Alkalihalophilus pseudofirmus: one gene and its partner. Each later gene encodes a partner of the first gene's protein in a complex. Links are inferred from orthologs where the notes say so. Each region holds a gene or a part of one and is shown on either strand. Other genes may lie near its edges.

The links.
Region 2: the proteins of trxA (region 1) and trxB are in contact, whole or in part, in a crystal structure (PDB 1F6M), measured with the Escherichia coli proteins. The link is inferred for Alkalihalophilus pseudofirmus from one-to-one orthologs.

What each region holds. Positions count from the first base shown.
Region 1 is NZ_CP117835.1:3,168,864-3,175,353, reverse strand. Bases 1-2,678 are described here. They hold trxA (thioredoxin), read left to right. Parts: upstream 1-1,021; coding sequence 1,022-1,336; downstream 1,337-2,678. Other genes in these bases: uvrC (excinuclease ABC subunit UvrC), read left to right, coding at 1,529-2,678; PQ478_RS16880 (electron transfer flavoprotein subunit alpha/FixB family protein), read left to right, coding at 1-814. Also shown: more of uvrC, read left to right, coding at 2,679-3,319; PQ478_RS16865 (aspartate kinase), read left to right, coding at 3,731-4,978; PQ478_RS16860 (YslB family protein), read right to left, coding at 5,012-5,410; PQ478_RS16855 (TrkH family potassium uptake protein), read left to right, coding at 5,613-6,490. UniProt on the Escherichia coli protein: Participates in various redox reactions through the reversible oxidation of its active center dithiol to a disulfide and catalyzes dithiol-disulfide exchange reactions.
Region 2 is NZ_CP117835.1:3,543,745-3,550,552, forward strand. The notes cover bases 2,201-5,196. They hold trxB (thioredoxin-disulfide reductase), read right to left. Parts: upstream 4,172-5,196; coding sequence 3,230-4,171; downstream 2,201-3,229. Other genes in these bases: rapZ (RNase adapter RapZ), read right to left, coding at 2,201-2,400; PQ478_RS18705 (NUDIX hydrolase), read right to left, coding at 2,482-2,964; PQ478_RS18715 (tetratricopeptide repeat protein), read right to left, coding at 4,280-5,196. Also shown: DNA-binding protein WhiA, read right to left, coding at 1-452; PQ478_RS18695 (gluconeogenesis factor YvcK family protein), read right to left, coding at 557-1,510; more of rapZ, read right to left, coding at 1,507-2,200; more of PQ478_RS18715, read right to left, coding at 5,197-5,347; PQ478_RS18720 (DUF7305 domain-containing protein), read left to right, coding at 5,572-6,714; PQ478_RS18725 (DoxX family protein), read right to left, coding at 6,760-6,808.

The DNA of each region.
Region 1 (6,490 bases):
CGGTGCAGATCGTGTAATCGTTGTGAACCATGCTGACCTTAAAACATACACAACAGATGCTTATCAACAGGCATTATTGCAAGTTCTTGATGTAGAGAGTCCAGAGGGAGTTCTTCTTGGACACACTTCATTAGGTAAAGATGTTTCACCGCGTCTAGCGATGAAATTAAATGCGGGGCTGATCTCTGATGCGATCTCTGTTGAGATGGACGGAGGAGATGCGGTATTCACGCGTCCAATCTATTCTGGTAAAGCATTTGAGAAAAAGAAAGTAAATGAGGGAGTTGTTTTTGCAACGATCCGTCCAAATAACATTCCGCCGCTTGAAAAAGATGAGTCAAGAAGCGGAGATGTTTCGAACTTAACAGTAGATATTAAAGATCTACGCACAGTCATTAAAGATGTGGTTCGTAAAGCAACAGGCGGTGTTGATCTTTCTGAAGCAAAAGTAATCGTAGCTGGCGGCCGTGGAGTAAAAGGGAAAGAAGGCTTTGAGCCGCTGCAAGAATTAGCAGACCTACTAGGCGGTGCGGTTGGAGCGTCTCGTGGAGCGTGTGATGCAGACTATTGCGATTACTCACTGCAAATTGGTCAAACGGGTAAAGTCGTGACACCAGATTTATATATTGCGGTTGGTCTTTCAGGTGCGATTCAGCATTTAGCTGGTATGTCTAACTCTAAGGTCATTGTAGCAATTAACAAAGACCCAGAAGCTCCTATTTTTGAAGTGGCTGATTACGGTATAGTCGGCGATCTATTTGAAATTCTTCCAATCCTGACAGAAGAGCTTAAAAGCACATTAGTTTCTAACTAATGACCCTTTAAGAAAGTCCATAGACGCATGGGCTTTCTTTTTTTATCACATAGATTATAGCGGGGCATGTTTTAAAATTATTCATTCGGTTATTTTAATACTAGGCAGGGGATAATAATTGCGAGCAACTTATTCGCCAATTTAATACGTCAAATGGTATAATCAGACTGTAAATTATTTTGTTGAGAATTAAAGGAGGCTTTTTTGATGGCTATCGTAAACGTAACAGATCAAACATTCGCAAGTGAAACAAGTGAGGGAGTCGTTCTTGCAGACTTTTGGGCACCTTGGTGTGGACCTTGTAAAATGATTGCACCTGTTCTTGAAGAATTAGATGCAGAGATGGGCGATAAAGTAAAGATTGCTAAGTTAGATGTAGATGAGAACCAAGAAACAGCTGGTAAATACAGCGTCATGAGTATCCCTACTCTTCTTGTTTTTAAAGATGGAGATGTAGTAGATCAAGTTGTTGGGTTCCAGCCGAAGGAAGCATTAGCTGAACTTCTAAACAAACACCTATAATTCATTATGAAATCGCGCCCTCAAAAGAGAGCGCGATTTTTTGCTGTGCTTGCTGCTTCATACTTGATATTTTTTTAGATGTCGCTAACAATAGAGTGAGAGAACATATGTTTAGATCTTGCAGCCAATAGGTTAGAGCTATCGGATTTACAGCAATAAGTTTCGCTGTAATGGAGAGGGGGAGACATGTAAGTGAATCAGAAAGATGGAAATTACCTGAAGGAAAAGCTAGCGGTCTTGCCTGATCAGCCTGGCTGTTATTTAATGAAAGATCGTCAAGGAACCATTATCTATGTAGGGAAAGCAAAGGTTTTGAAAAATCGAGTGCGATCTTATTTTACTGGTTCTCATGATGCGAAAACACAACGGCTTGTTAGTGAGATTGTGGACTTTGAATATATTATGACCTCATCAAATATCGAGGCGCTTATTCTCGAGATGAACTTAATAAAAAAACATGACCCAAAATACAATGTCATGTTAAAAGATGATAAATCGTATCCGTATTTAAAAATAACAAATGAAGAACATCCGCGGTTGATTACAACAAGAAACATAAAAAAAGACGGCGGGAAGTATTTTGGTCCTTATCCTAATGCAGGAGCGGCTAACGAGACGAAAAAGTTATTAGACCGCTTATATCCATTGCGTAAATGCAGAACGATGCCCGATAAAGTGTGTTTATATTATCATATCGGTCAATGTTTAGCGCCGTGTGTTTATGAGGTCACAAAAGAGCAAAACCAAGAGATGGTTCAAGAAATCACTAAATTTTTGCGTTCAGGTCATGATGAGATTAAAGAAGATCTTACAGAGAAGATGATGAAAGCCTCAGAAGAGTTGAATTTTGAGCGGGCCAAAGAATTAAGAGATCTATTGCAGCATATGGATCAAGTCAGAGAAAAGCAAAAGATGACCATTAATGATCATATTAATCGAGATGTATTTGGCTTTGCTTATGATAAAGGCTGGATGTGCGTGCAGGTGTTCTTTATACGTCAAGGAAAGCTGATCGAGCGTGATGTGTCGATTTTTCCATTTTATAAAGAAGCTAAGGATGATCTGCTTACATTTGTAGGGCAGTTTTATCTTCAAAAAGATCATATTAAGCCAGCGGAAATACTCCTGCCAGAAGAGGTAGATCGTGAATTGGTTGAACAATTATTAGAAGTGAAGACAGCTCATCCGAAACGAGGTAAGAAAAAGGAGCTGCTGGATTTAGCCAACCAGAATGCATCTTTTGCGCTAAAAGAAAAGTTTTCTTTAATTGAGCGGGATGAAGATCGAACGATCAAAGCAGTAGAACGATTAGGAGAAGCGATGGGGATTGCAACTCCTTATCGCATAGAAGCTTTTGATAACTCAAACATTCAAGGAACAGATCCTGTCTCCGCAATGGTGACCTTTTTAGATGGGAAACCAAGCCGCAAAGATTACCGGAAATACAAGATCAAGACAGTGACAGGTCCAGATGATTACGGTTCAATGCGCGAGGTTGTAAAAAGGCGCTATGTGAGGCTGCTGCAAGAAGAAAGACCGCTGCCTGATTTAATTGTCATTGATGGAGGAAAAGGTCAGATTGCTTCTGCGCAAGAAGTAATCGAAGATGAATTAGGGCTCTCTATACCGGTTTGCGGACTTGCTAAAGATGAAAAGCACCGTACCTCACAATTATTAATGGGCGACCCTCCGGTAGTCATTCCGTTAAAAAGAGACAGCCATGAATTTTATTTACTTCAAAGAATACAAGATGAGGTTCACAGGTTTGCGATTACCTTTCATAGACAAACAAGGTCAAAAACCTTCTTTCAATCTGTGCTTGATGAGATCCCTGGTGTAGGAGAGAAACGAAAACGCCAGCTGCTCAAGCATTTTGGGTCCGTGAGAAAAATGAAGGAAGCGACGATTGAAGAATTAGCAGTAGAAGGGGTGCCAAAGAACGTAGCAGAAGCTATATATGAAAAGCTGCATGAGAAAGATTAAATTTCTTGTTGCAACATACGTTATCCTCTGCTAGAATGAAAAACAATTAAATATGCCGCACTTCAAAACAATGAAGTGATGGTAGAGGAGCGAAAACCATTAGTAAGCCAGTCGAGAACGATGAGGTTCTTTGACACTGGTTAAAAGGGGAATTCGCCGAAGTTTGTATAGACCTCATAACTATACATGCTGGACTTATCTCGAATAGGGGTAAGGCTGTCACTTGACTATACCCAATAGTCTTGTGGAGAACTATCTCACGTGAGAAAGGGAGTAGTGTGGTACCTGTACGGTATGACAAGCAACGGTGAGGGGTTTTCCTTATTGTTGCTTTTTTTGTACGCAAAAAGGTATAACACATCCAGTCGATCAAAAGAATCGCGCGTGAAGAGATTGAGAGGATGAGGCGAAATGGCAAGGATTGTACAAAAATATGGCGGAACTTCAGTTGGTTCTGTAGAAAAAATTGAAAATGTTGCAGACCGTGTTACACGAGCAGCAGAGGCAGGGAGTGAGTTGATTGTTGTCGTTTCAGCGATGGGGAAGTCAACGGATCAGCTTGTCAGTTTAGCAAGTGATATTACGGATCATCCAAGTAAGAGAGAAATGGATATGCTTTTATCCACGGGAGAACAAGTGACGATCTCCTTACTTACAATGGCACTCTTAAAGCGCGGGGTAGATGCCGTATCTTATACAGGCGGTCAGGCAGGTATTTTAACAGAAGCATCTCATGGAAATGCAAGAATACAAGAAATTGATTCAGAACGGTTAACAAATCAGCTTGAAGCAGGCAAAGTACTAGTTGTGGCAGGTTTTCAAGGTGTAACAGAAGATGGCAGCATTACAACACTTGGAAGAGGCGGTTCAGATACAACAGCGGTTGCGCTGGCTGCAGCTGTAGGGGCAGACCGTTGTGAGATTTATACAGATGTAACCGGAGTATTTACGACGGACCCACGTTATGTGAAGAAGGCACGTAAACTGCAGGCGGTATCTTATGATGAAATGTTAGAGATGGCAAACTTAGGAGCAGGTGTACTTCATCCAAGAGCGGTAGAGTTTGCGAAAAATTATGAAGTTCCATTAATGGTTGCATCAAGCATGGTAGAAGAAACGGGAACAATGATTGAGGAGGAAGTTACAGTGGAGAAAAATTTAATCGTAAGAGGGATTGCATTTGAGAATGATGTTACAAAAGTAACAGTTGCAGGTCTGCCAAACCGTATGGATACCCTGCCAAAACTATTTTCTATTTTATCAAGCAACGGAGTAAATGTAGATATCATTATTCAAAACCAATACGACGAAGATCATGTAAATATCTCATTCTCTATTACTCAATGCTCACTGAAAGAAACAGTAGCACGCTTAGAGCAAGCAAAGAATGAACTTGAATTTGAACACTTATATCATGAAGAAGATCTTGCAAAAGTATCGATAGTAGGGTCAGGCATGATTTCAAACCCGGGTGTGGCTGCTACAATGTTTGAGGCCCTAGCTAAAAATGAAATATTTATTAAAATGGTCAGCACATCTGAGATTAAAGTGTCGGCTGTTGTATCTGAAGACGATATGGTGATGGCAGTTGAGGTCTTACATGATGCGTTTAAATTAGACGAAGTACATGAAGAAGAACAAGCGGCACAATTAGTATAAAGGAAAAAGCGATGCACTCATGCATCGCTTTTTTTACGCTTCAATCGTGTCATGCAGATCGGACTCGACTTGAATATGAATAATCCCTTTTTTCTTTGTCTGAGTAGCAGCAGTATAAGAGGACAGCCATGTTTCTACTTGCTGGGCTAGAAATCCTGCCTCTAATTGATAACTGCGGTCATCGTTTTTATCCATCCATTCACCGCGAAGCTCAAATACCCGTTCTTGCTTTTTTTCTTTTACTAATGACAGGGTACCCCAATTTGCTTTTTCAAAAAAATCGATGGTTTCCTCGATTGTATGTAACGGGTACTTGCGAGCAAGGGCTTTTCCAACCCAGTACAAAATAGAGTCATGCTCTTGCCCGAAGACCTCCTTTAAAATATCATTTCTAAGTAAATCGTAACCGAATGTCTCGTCTCTAAATTCCATGTAGAAAAACACCTCTCCTCTTCTTATATTATAAAAGGTCTCTTTCTAGCTGTCCAAATGAATATAGAAGGAATCTCAGAAGTATTGGGAGGTAATCGTAGGGAAATATAAGGAAAAGTGCTTACTTTTTTCCTAGCGCTTATAGTTTCTCTAATACGGAAATGGTATACTTAAGCGCGAATGAATACGGAGGTACTACACGATGAAATTAGGGTTAAGTCAATTTCTTTCCCCCTTTAGGGTTATTATCATTTCTTATATCATAGCAATGATTGTCTTTAGTATCCTTCTTTATCTACCTATCTCACATAAAGAAGGAGTCGACCTTACATTCTCTGAAGCGTTATTTACGTCTGTAAGTGCGGTAAGTGTGACTGGGTTAACGGTGGTAAATGTGTCAGAGACGTATAGTTATATCGGTGTATTCTTTCTTGCATTGGCTATTCAGCTTGGCGGAATTGGCATTATGACACTAGGCACATTTGTATGGATGCTTTTCGGAAAGAAAATCAATTTATCTCAGCGAATGCTGATCATGGTCGATCAAAACCAAAATAAATTTTCAGGCCTAGTGAATTTGATGAGAGGTATTCTTTTTGTAGCTTTAATCATCGAGTTAATTGGGGCATTGATTCTAGGTACATATTATATACGCTATTTTGATACGGTTGGGGAAGCCTTCTATCAAGGCGCATTTGCTTCATTAAGTGCATTTACAAATGCGGGGTTTGATGTCACAGGGCAATCGTTAATTCCTTTTGCGAACGATTATTATGTACAGCTTGTTGTGATCCTGCTGATTTTTGCTGGTGCGATTGGGTTCCCTGTGTTAATGGAACTGAAGGAGTATTTCTCTAAAGATAACCCTCATTTTAAATTCAGCTTGTTTACGAAGATTACAACGACTACTTATTTTGCTGTTTTTATTATTGGGGTTATTGGAATTTGGGCGCTTGAGACGGGATCATATTATGTAGGTCTTGAGTGGCACCAGCAGTTATTTTATTCCATCTTTAATTCAGCCACCACGAGAAGCGGCGGCCTTTCGACCATGGATGTGTCGGAATTAAATATTGCCAC
Region 2 (6,808 bases), 370 kb from region 1 along the record:
ACCTCTAAATGATAAGATGAGGTTTCTGGGTGATTAATTGAGCCCCCTGCTAAAAACGCCCCTCTTAAGTATGCTCTCTTACAGCATGATGTGTTCACTATTTCTTGTGAGATCGTGCGGATAAACGAAAACCCTTCTCCAAGGATTCCAAGGTGCTCAAGCAATCGTTTTGCCTCATGAGAGATTCGAACAAGATAGACGTTATTTTTCTTTAAGCGCATCTTTTTTCGAACGAGAAGCTCCACAAAAATCTCTGGATATAACTTTTTAATTAAAGTGTAAATCCGACGAGCAATCGCTGCGTTCTCAGTGGTCACATCAAGCCCAAGCTGCTTGTTTCCAAGTGACATCGATCCATTCATACGGATTAAAGCGGAAAGTTCTGCTTTAGCACAACAATCCTCTTGCTCAAACTGGGTTAGTTCTTTTTTTGTAGTGGCTGCGAAGGACATTACGTTCACTCCTTTCAGCCGTGCAGCACGCATGTATGACCCGCTTTTACTAATTGATCGTTTGCAAAACCACACGCCAATATTCTAGTAACCTTTTACGCCATTTACCTTTTATCTATTACATCTATCAATGCCTTAGATACTTTAATCGCATCATGTCTCAGCATTTTCTCATACTCCACAACAAAATGATCACAGATTATGCCGACGCCCATTGATTGAAGCCGGTCGGTATCTACAGTAACAGGGACAGCATGTTCTTTTGAATAATGCTTCCTCACTTCATCAGATACAGGTGACCCATGAACGAGGATTTCATCTATCATACCTTTTCCGCAATGAGAAAACAACGCATCGAGGTGTTCGGAGGCTGTATAGCCGTCAGTCTCTCCACTTTGTGTCATCACATTGCAGATATATACCTTTTTTGCTTCTGACTCTGAAACAGCTTCACTGATCCCTGGAACGAGCAGATTTGGCAGAACGCTTGTATATAGGCTTCCTGGCCCAAGTACGATGAGGTCTGCCTCTTGAATAGCTTTAACACTTTCATAAAGCGGACTAATGTCTGCTGGTGTTAAAAAGACCCGTTTAATTCGTTTTTTGGAAAGCGGTATTTTTGACTCCCCTGTTACCACGGTGCCATCTTCCATCTCACCATGTAAGACGACACTGCGATTAGCAGCAGGAAATACTTTTCCACGTACATTTAAGACCTTGCTGAGCTCTGCAATCCCTTTTGCAAAATCTCCAGTGAGAGACGTCATTCCTGCTAACAGCAAGTTGCCTAAGGAATGTCCTGATAAGCCATTCCCATTTTGAAAACGATGCTGAAATAACTCTTCTACTAATGGCTCTACTTCAGCAAGGGCGACGAGAACGTTACGAACATCTCCAGGAGGCGGAATATCAAGCTCTTGCCTCAAACGCCCTGAGCTGCCCCCATCATCGGCCACTGTTACAACCGCCGTGATCGAAACAGGAAATGTTTTTAACCCTCGAAGCAATACAGATAGTCCTGTTCCTCCGCCGATTACAACAATTTTCTTTTGCTTCACGTTGTTTTTTCCTTCCCCTTTTCAATATCTCTATGACTCACATGCATTACATACTCATTTGAAAATGCCTCACCAAAGTATTCTGCTAAAGTAACCGAACGGTGCTTTCCGCCAGTACATCCAATTCCGATGACAACCTGGCTCTTACCTTCACGTTTATACTGTGGAAGCATATACGTCAGCAAGTCACGAAGCTTTTCAATAAATGTCTGTGTTTCACTCCACTTCAGTACATACGAAGACACTTCTTCATTTAATCCTGTTTGAGGTCTTAGATGATCGACATAATGAGGATTAGGCAGGAATCTCACATCAAAAACAAGGTCGGCATCAATCGGGATTCCGTATTTAAAGCCAAACGACATGATATTGATTGAGAATGGATGACGATCCGTCGTTTTAAAACGCTGGATAATTCTCTCACGCAGCTGGATTGGCTTCATCTCTGTTGTATCAATAATCTGCTGGGCGCGGCCTTTTAACTCTTCAAGCAATTCACGTTCTTTTTTAATTCCATCCAGCGGAAGTCCGCCTTTAGCTAATGGATGAGACCTTCTCGTTTCTTTGTAGCGTTGTACGAGCTTGGCATCCTTTGCATCTAAGAACAAAATTTGCATTTTAAGCTGGATGTTTTCTTCTATGCTGATCGCATCAATTGCCTCAAATAAATGATCAAAAAATGCTTTCCCGCGAAGGTCGATAACGAGTGCGACTTTATTCATCGTCCCGTTTGAGCCTTTTAAGAGATCAACAAATTTTGGAATTAAAGCAGGGGGCAAATTATCCACACAGAAATACCCTAAGTCTTCAAAACTTTGGACAGCCACAGTTTTTCCTGCCCCAGACATCCCTGTGATGATTACGATTTGTATTTCTTCTTGATTGGTCATAGCCTATCACCTGCTCTTAGATTTAGTTCAATCTTATTAAAAATAACCTTATTTATGTTTAATTTATCTTTCAGCTTATCTTTACTTAGATTGATCAGGATCTGATGGATCAGGATCTAATCGATAAGATAGCAATTTAAAATCGGGTGTGTAATGGAACGTTCCATACATCAATCCGTCGTGTTCTAACACGTGACGGAATAACTGTTTATCTCCTTCAGCCATAGGCAGGGATGTAATCTGATCTAGCGGCTGCCATTTTAAAGATCCTTCTGGTGATTCCTCAAGCTGTTCACCTTCATACTGTGTTGCTTGAAATGTAAACATCATCCACTCAGATTGAATCTTGTCATCTTCAATAATGACCATTGAAAAAACGGCACGCAGCTTCGCATCTTTCACAAGAAATCCTGTTTCTTCACGGAACTCTCTTGTCACTGCTTCTTTAATGGATTCACCAGATTCCATTTTTCCTCCTGGTGCCACCCACCATCCTCTACGTGGCTTCTGTAACAATAACGCTTGATCTCCATTTACTAGTACACAGTTTGTAACCCTTTGCAACAGCTTCACCTCAGTTCTACTACTCCTTAATATTATACATTCATTTTGATAACGTCACAATTACTTGGATTAGGGAAAATTTGCATGAGGGTTGATTTTGTCGAATCATTTCAAAAATAGACAAAAAAAGGGCACGGACGATGTGTCCGTGCAAATTATATAAAAAAGGGGGTCAATTACTTATTTATATCATACCCCATATATATTTCATCCTTGTTACAAACTCATTAAGACCGAATTACGTTTTTTTCTGCAGTTTTTTGAATTATTTTGTCTGTTCTGCGAGACTTTCTAGATAATGTTGCACATTTTGTGCAGCTAAGCTGCCATCGCCTGTTGCTGTGACGATTTGACGAAGAGATTTTTCACGAATATCACCTGCTGCATAAATGCCAGGTACTTTCGTTTCCATTTCTTCATTTGTAACAACATATCCTTCTTCATTTAAGATGCCAAGGTTTTTCACACTCGCATTTAGCGGAAGCATACCGATGTAGATGAATACACCATCTGTCTTGAAATCTTTTGTTTCGCCTGTTTCTGTGTTCTCAATTGTGACACTGCCTACTTTTCCGCCCTCTTCATTGATCTCGTTTACAACATGATTCCAAATAAATTCGATCTTATCATTGTTAAACGCACGATCTTGAAGAATTTTTTGAGCACGAAGCTGATCACGGCGGTGAATGACTGTCACTTTAGAAGCAAAACGAGTTAAGTAAACAGCCTCTTCAACAGCCGAGTCTCCTCCGCCGACAACAACAAGCTCTTTCCCTTTAAAGAAAGCTCCGTCACAAACAGCACAGTATGAAACCCCGCGGCCGCTAAGCTCTTTTTCACCTGGAATGCCAAGCTTTTTATATTCTGCACCCGTTGCAACAATGACAGAACGCGCCTTGTATTCTTTACTGCCTGCTTTGACGATCTTATAATGACCTTCATCGATAATCTCTTTTACATCGCCATAGCCATATTCAGCACCGAACTTCTTCGCATGCTCAAACATTTTTGTTGAAAGCTCAGGCCCTAAAATATGGTCAAAGCCGGGATAGTTTTCTACATCTTCTGTATTAGCCATCTGACCGCCAGGAACTCCGCGCTCAAGCATAATCGTGCTTAAGTTTGCACGAGATGTATAAACAGCTGCAGTCATTCCGGCAGGACCCGCTCCTGCGATAATGACATCATACACTTTTTCTTCACTCATCCTAATCCACTCCTTCAATCACTGCTGTAAATTGATTTCTACCCTTATCCTAATCAAGAGATATATAAGTGTCTACTTATATGCTCAAACAAAACAAATTCTTTACAATTACCACAGGTGGTATTCTACATCGCGCGCCAAAAGGGTGCCTTGCTCTACTTTTTCAAGAATTTCTGCCGCAGATTTATTCCCTAGCTTTCCCGCTCTGCGCCAGTAAAATAAGGCCTTTTCATACTGGTCTGTGTGATAGTACGCCACAGCTAAGCAATGGAACAGATCGGGTTCACGTTCTAAAATGAAGGGCTCTACACGCATAATCCGTCCGATGACCTGCTCGTAATGTCCGACTGCTGCCAGAACTTGTGCTACCTTCATATGATGTTCGATATCAAGCGGATAAATGCGCTTAATCGCATCAATAAAAGGTGCTGCAGACAACTCATTGTCTTTCATCGTATAAAATACTGCTAAATTACAAAGGGCGAATAAATTCCCCTCATCTTCTTGTAACACATTTCTGCTTAGTTCAAACGCCGAATCATCGCCTAGACGAAAAAGTGCTTCAGCTAAATGATTATGCGCCGACCAGCAAGCAGGGTGCTCCGTAATAATGTCTTGCAAAATAGGAAGCGCCTCTTCAGGTTTCCCGTCTCTAAGCAGTGTACGGGCACGGCCATGCTCAATAATATATTCATCAGAGGACAAATCAAACGACTCCCAATCTTCTTCGTCGTCCGCATCAGCCTCTGCTTCATTTTGCTCTACTTGCATTAAATCCAACAAGTCGCCTGCGTCTTTGAAGAACTCCCCGCCAGGAGTTAATACCATGTAACGCTTTGCGGCCTCTTCAGCCTTTTCAAATAATCCAAGATAGGCATAATTGTTAGCCATGAAAAAATAACATTCAGATTGATCGTCTCCGTGATTCGTTAGGACCATCTCTAAAATGTCATTCGATCTCTCATACTGGCCGATCTCTGAGAGAACTGCCGCTAATTGAACATGAAAAACCGGCTCTTGATCCGTCAGCTTAACAGCACGTTCAAATAATTTCACTGCTCGCTTCAGATGGTTTTTACGATAAGCAATAATGCCTCTATGAAAGAAATAATCGCCGCTGCGATAAAACGGGATCACATTTCGGTTTTCTTGCTCATTTTCAGGTGTTAAGTTCATGAAGTTTAATTCCCCCAAGTTCTCATTCATACACCCAAGTATACAATAAACAAAGAGAAGTAGGAATGTGAAATAACGATTCTTCTTTGTTCTAGCCTCGAATTTCCTCTACCTTTCCAATCTATATTCTATTACACAAACTTTAGATAGAAACTTTTACCAAAAATGTTATAACATAAGGACTATATACCTATCAACTTTAACATTCTTACTCGAGGTGATATATGCTAACTAAATACATAGTAAAAGAAAAAGGCCTTACTTTATTAGAAGTATTAGCTACCATTGTGATCTCATCCCTTTTTATAGGGATCATTTATAATGTATTACTATCTACTTTTTCATTTAATGAGAAAACAAGCTCGCATATCAACCTTCGTCAAGAGGCCAATATTATGATGACACAGTTAAGAGAACAGCATAAGGCTGGATATGATGATGTATTTTGCTATGATGATTTTTTTGAATCTGCGCATTTAATCGAACACATTGAGCTTAATGAAATTTCACCTGAAGGAACAACTATTACTACGAACAGACGTTGCGGGAATTTAAACGCTGACTATAACTTAAATGTAAATATGAGGCTAACCGATTCTCATAACCCTTCATTTGAGATACAAACAACCCTGGAAAGTCAATATTCCTCAAGTGTTACACCAATTAATCCAGGCCCTGATCCTGATCCAGAACCCGAGTCTTCGTTTCTAGACTACTTAAGAAAGGAAAATGTCCTCTTCTTTGGAAATATTCTTGATTTCACAGGGAACGGAACCGTCATAGGTCCAGAAGCTACAGTTGTGATGCGAAACGGCTTTTCATCGAACAGCGGCTCTAAAACATCAATCAAGGCGAAGAATATTTACATACAAGGAAATTTAGATTTAAAACATATTACTCTTGGCCACAGCTCTGAGAGCACCATTTACGTAGGCGGTGATATTTTAACAGGAAACTTAAATCAGGTTGATATCAACGGAAAAATACTTTATACAGGTTCAATTACGGGTAAAGATACACTCCCGCACGAAGATAGCTACACAGTGGAAAAAGTAGATTCTATTTCGTTTCCTGAATTTACTTTGCCTGATGTAGAAAATCAAAATTGGTATACAGAGAGAGGCTACACCGTATTAAATGACCAGACGACGTACCGCAAACAGATTTCTAATCAGACCATCTATGCCTCTAAAGGAGATGTAAGAATCTCTAGTAATACGAGCGGCATAATCTTTGCTCCAGATGGTAATGTCACCATTGATAATAATGCTACATTTACCGGAGTGATTATCGCTAAAAGCATTGATATAAAAGGGACCGTCGTTTATGAACCTCTTCCGCCGGATGCCGAAGTCCCTTTCAACTAAAAAAACTCAGGAGCATGTGGATATGCTCCTGAGTTTTATAAAGTGTTAAGCCGCATTCGCTACATCACCTTGAATCCTTTGGCCGCCATTTCGT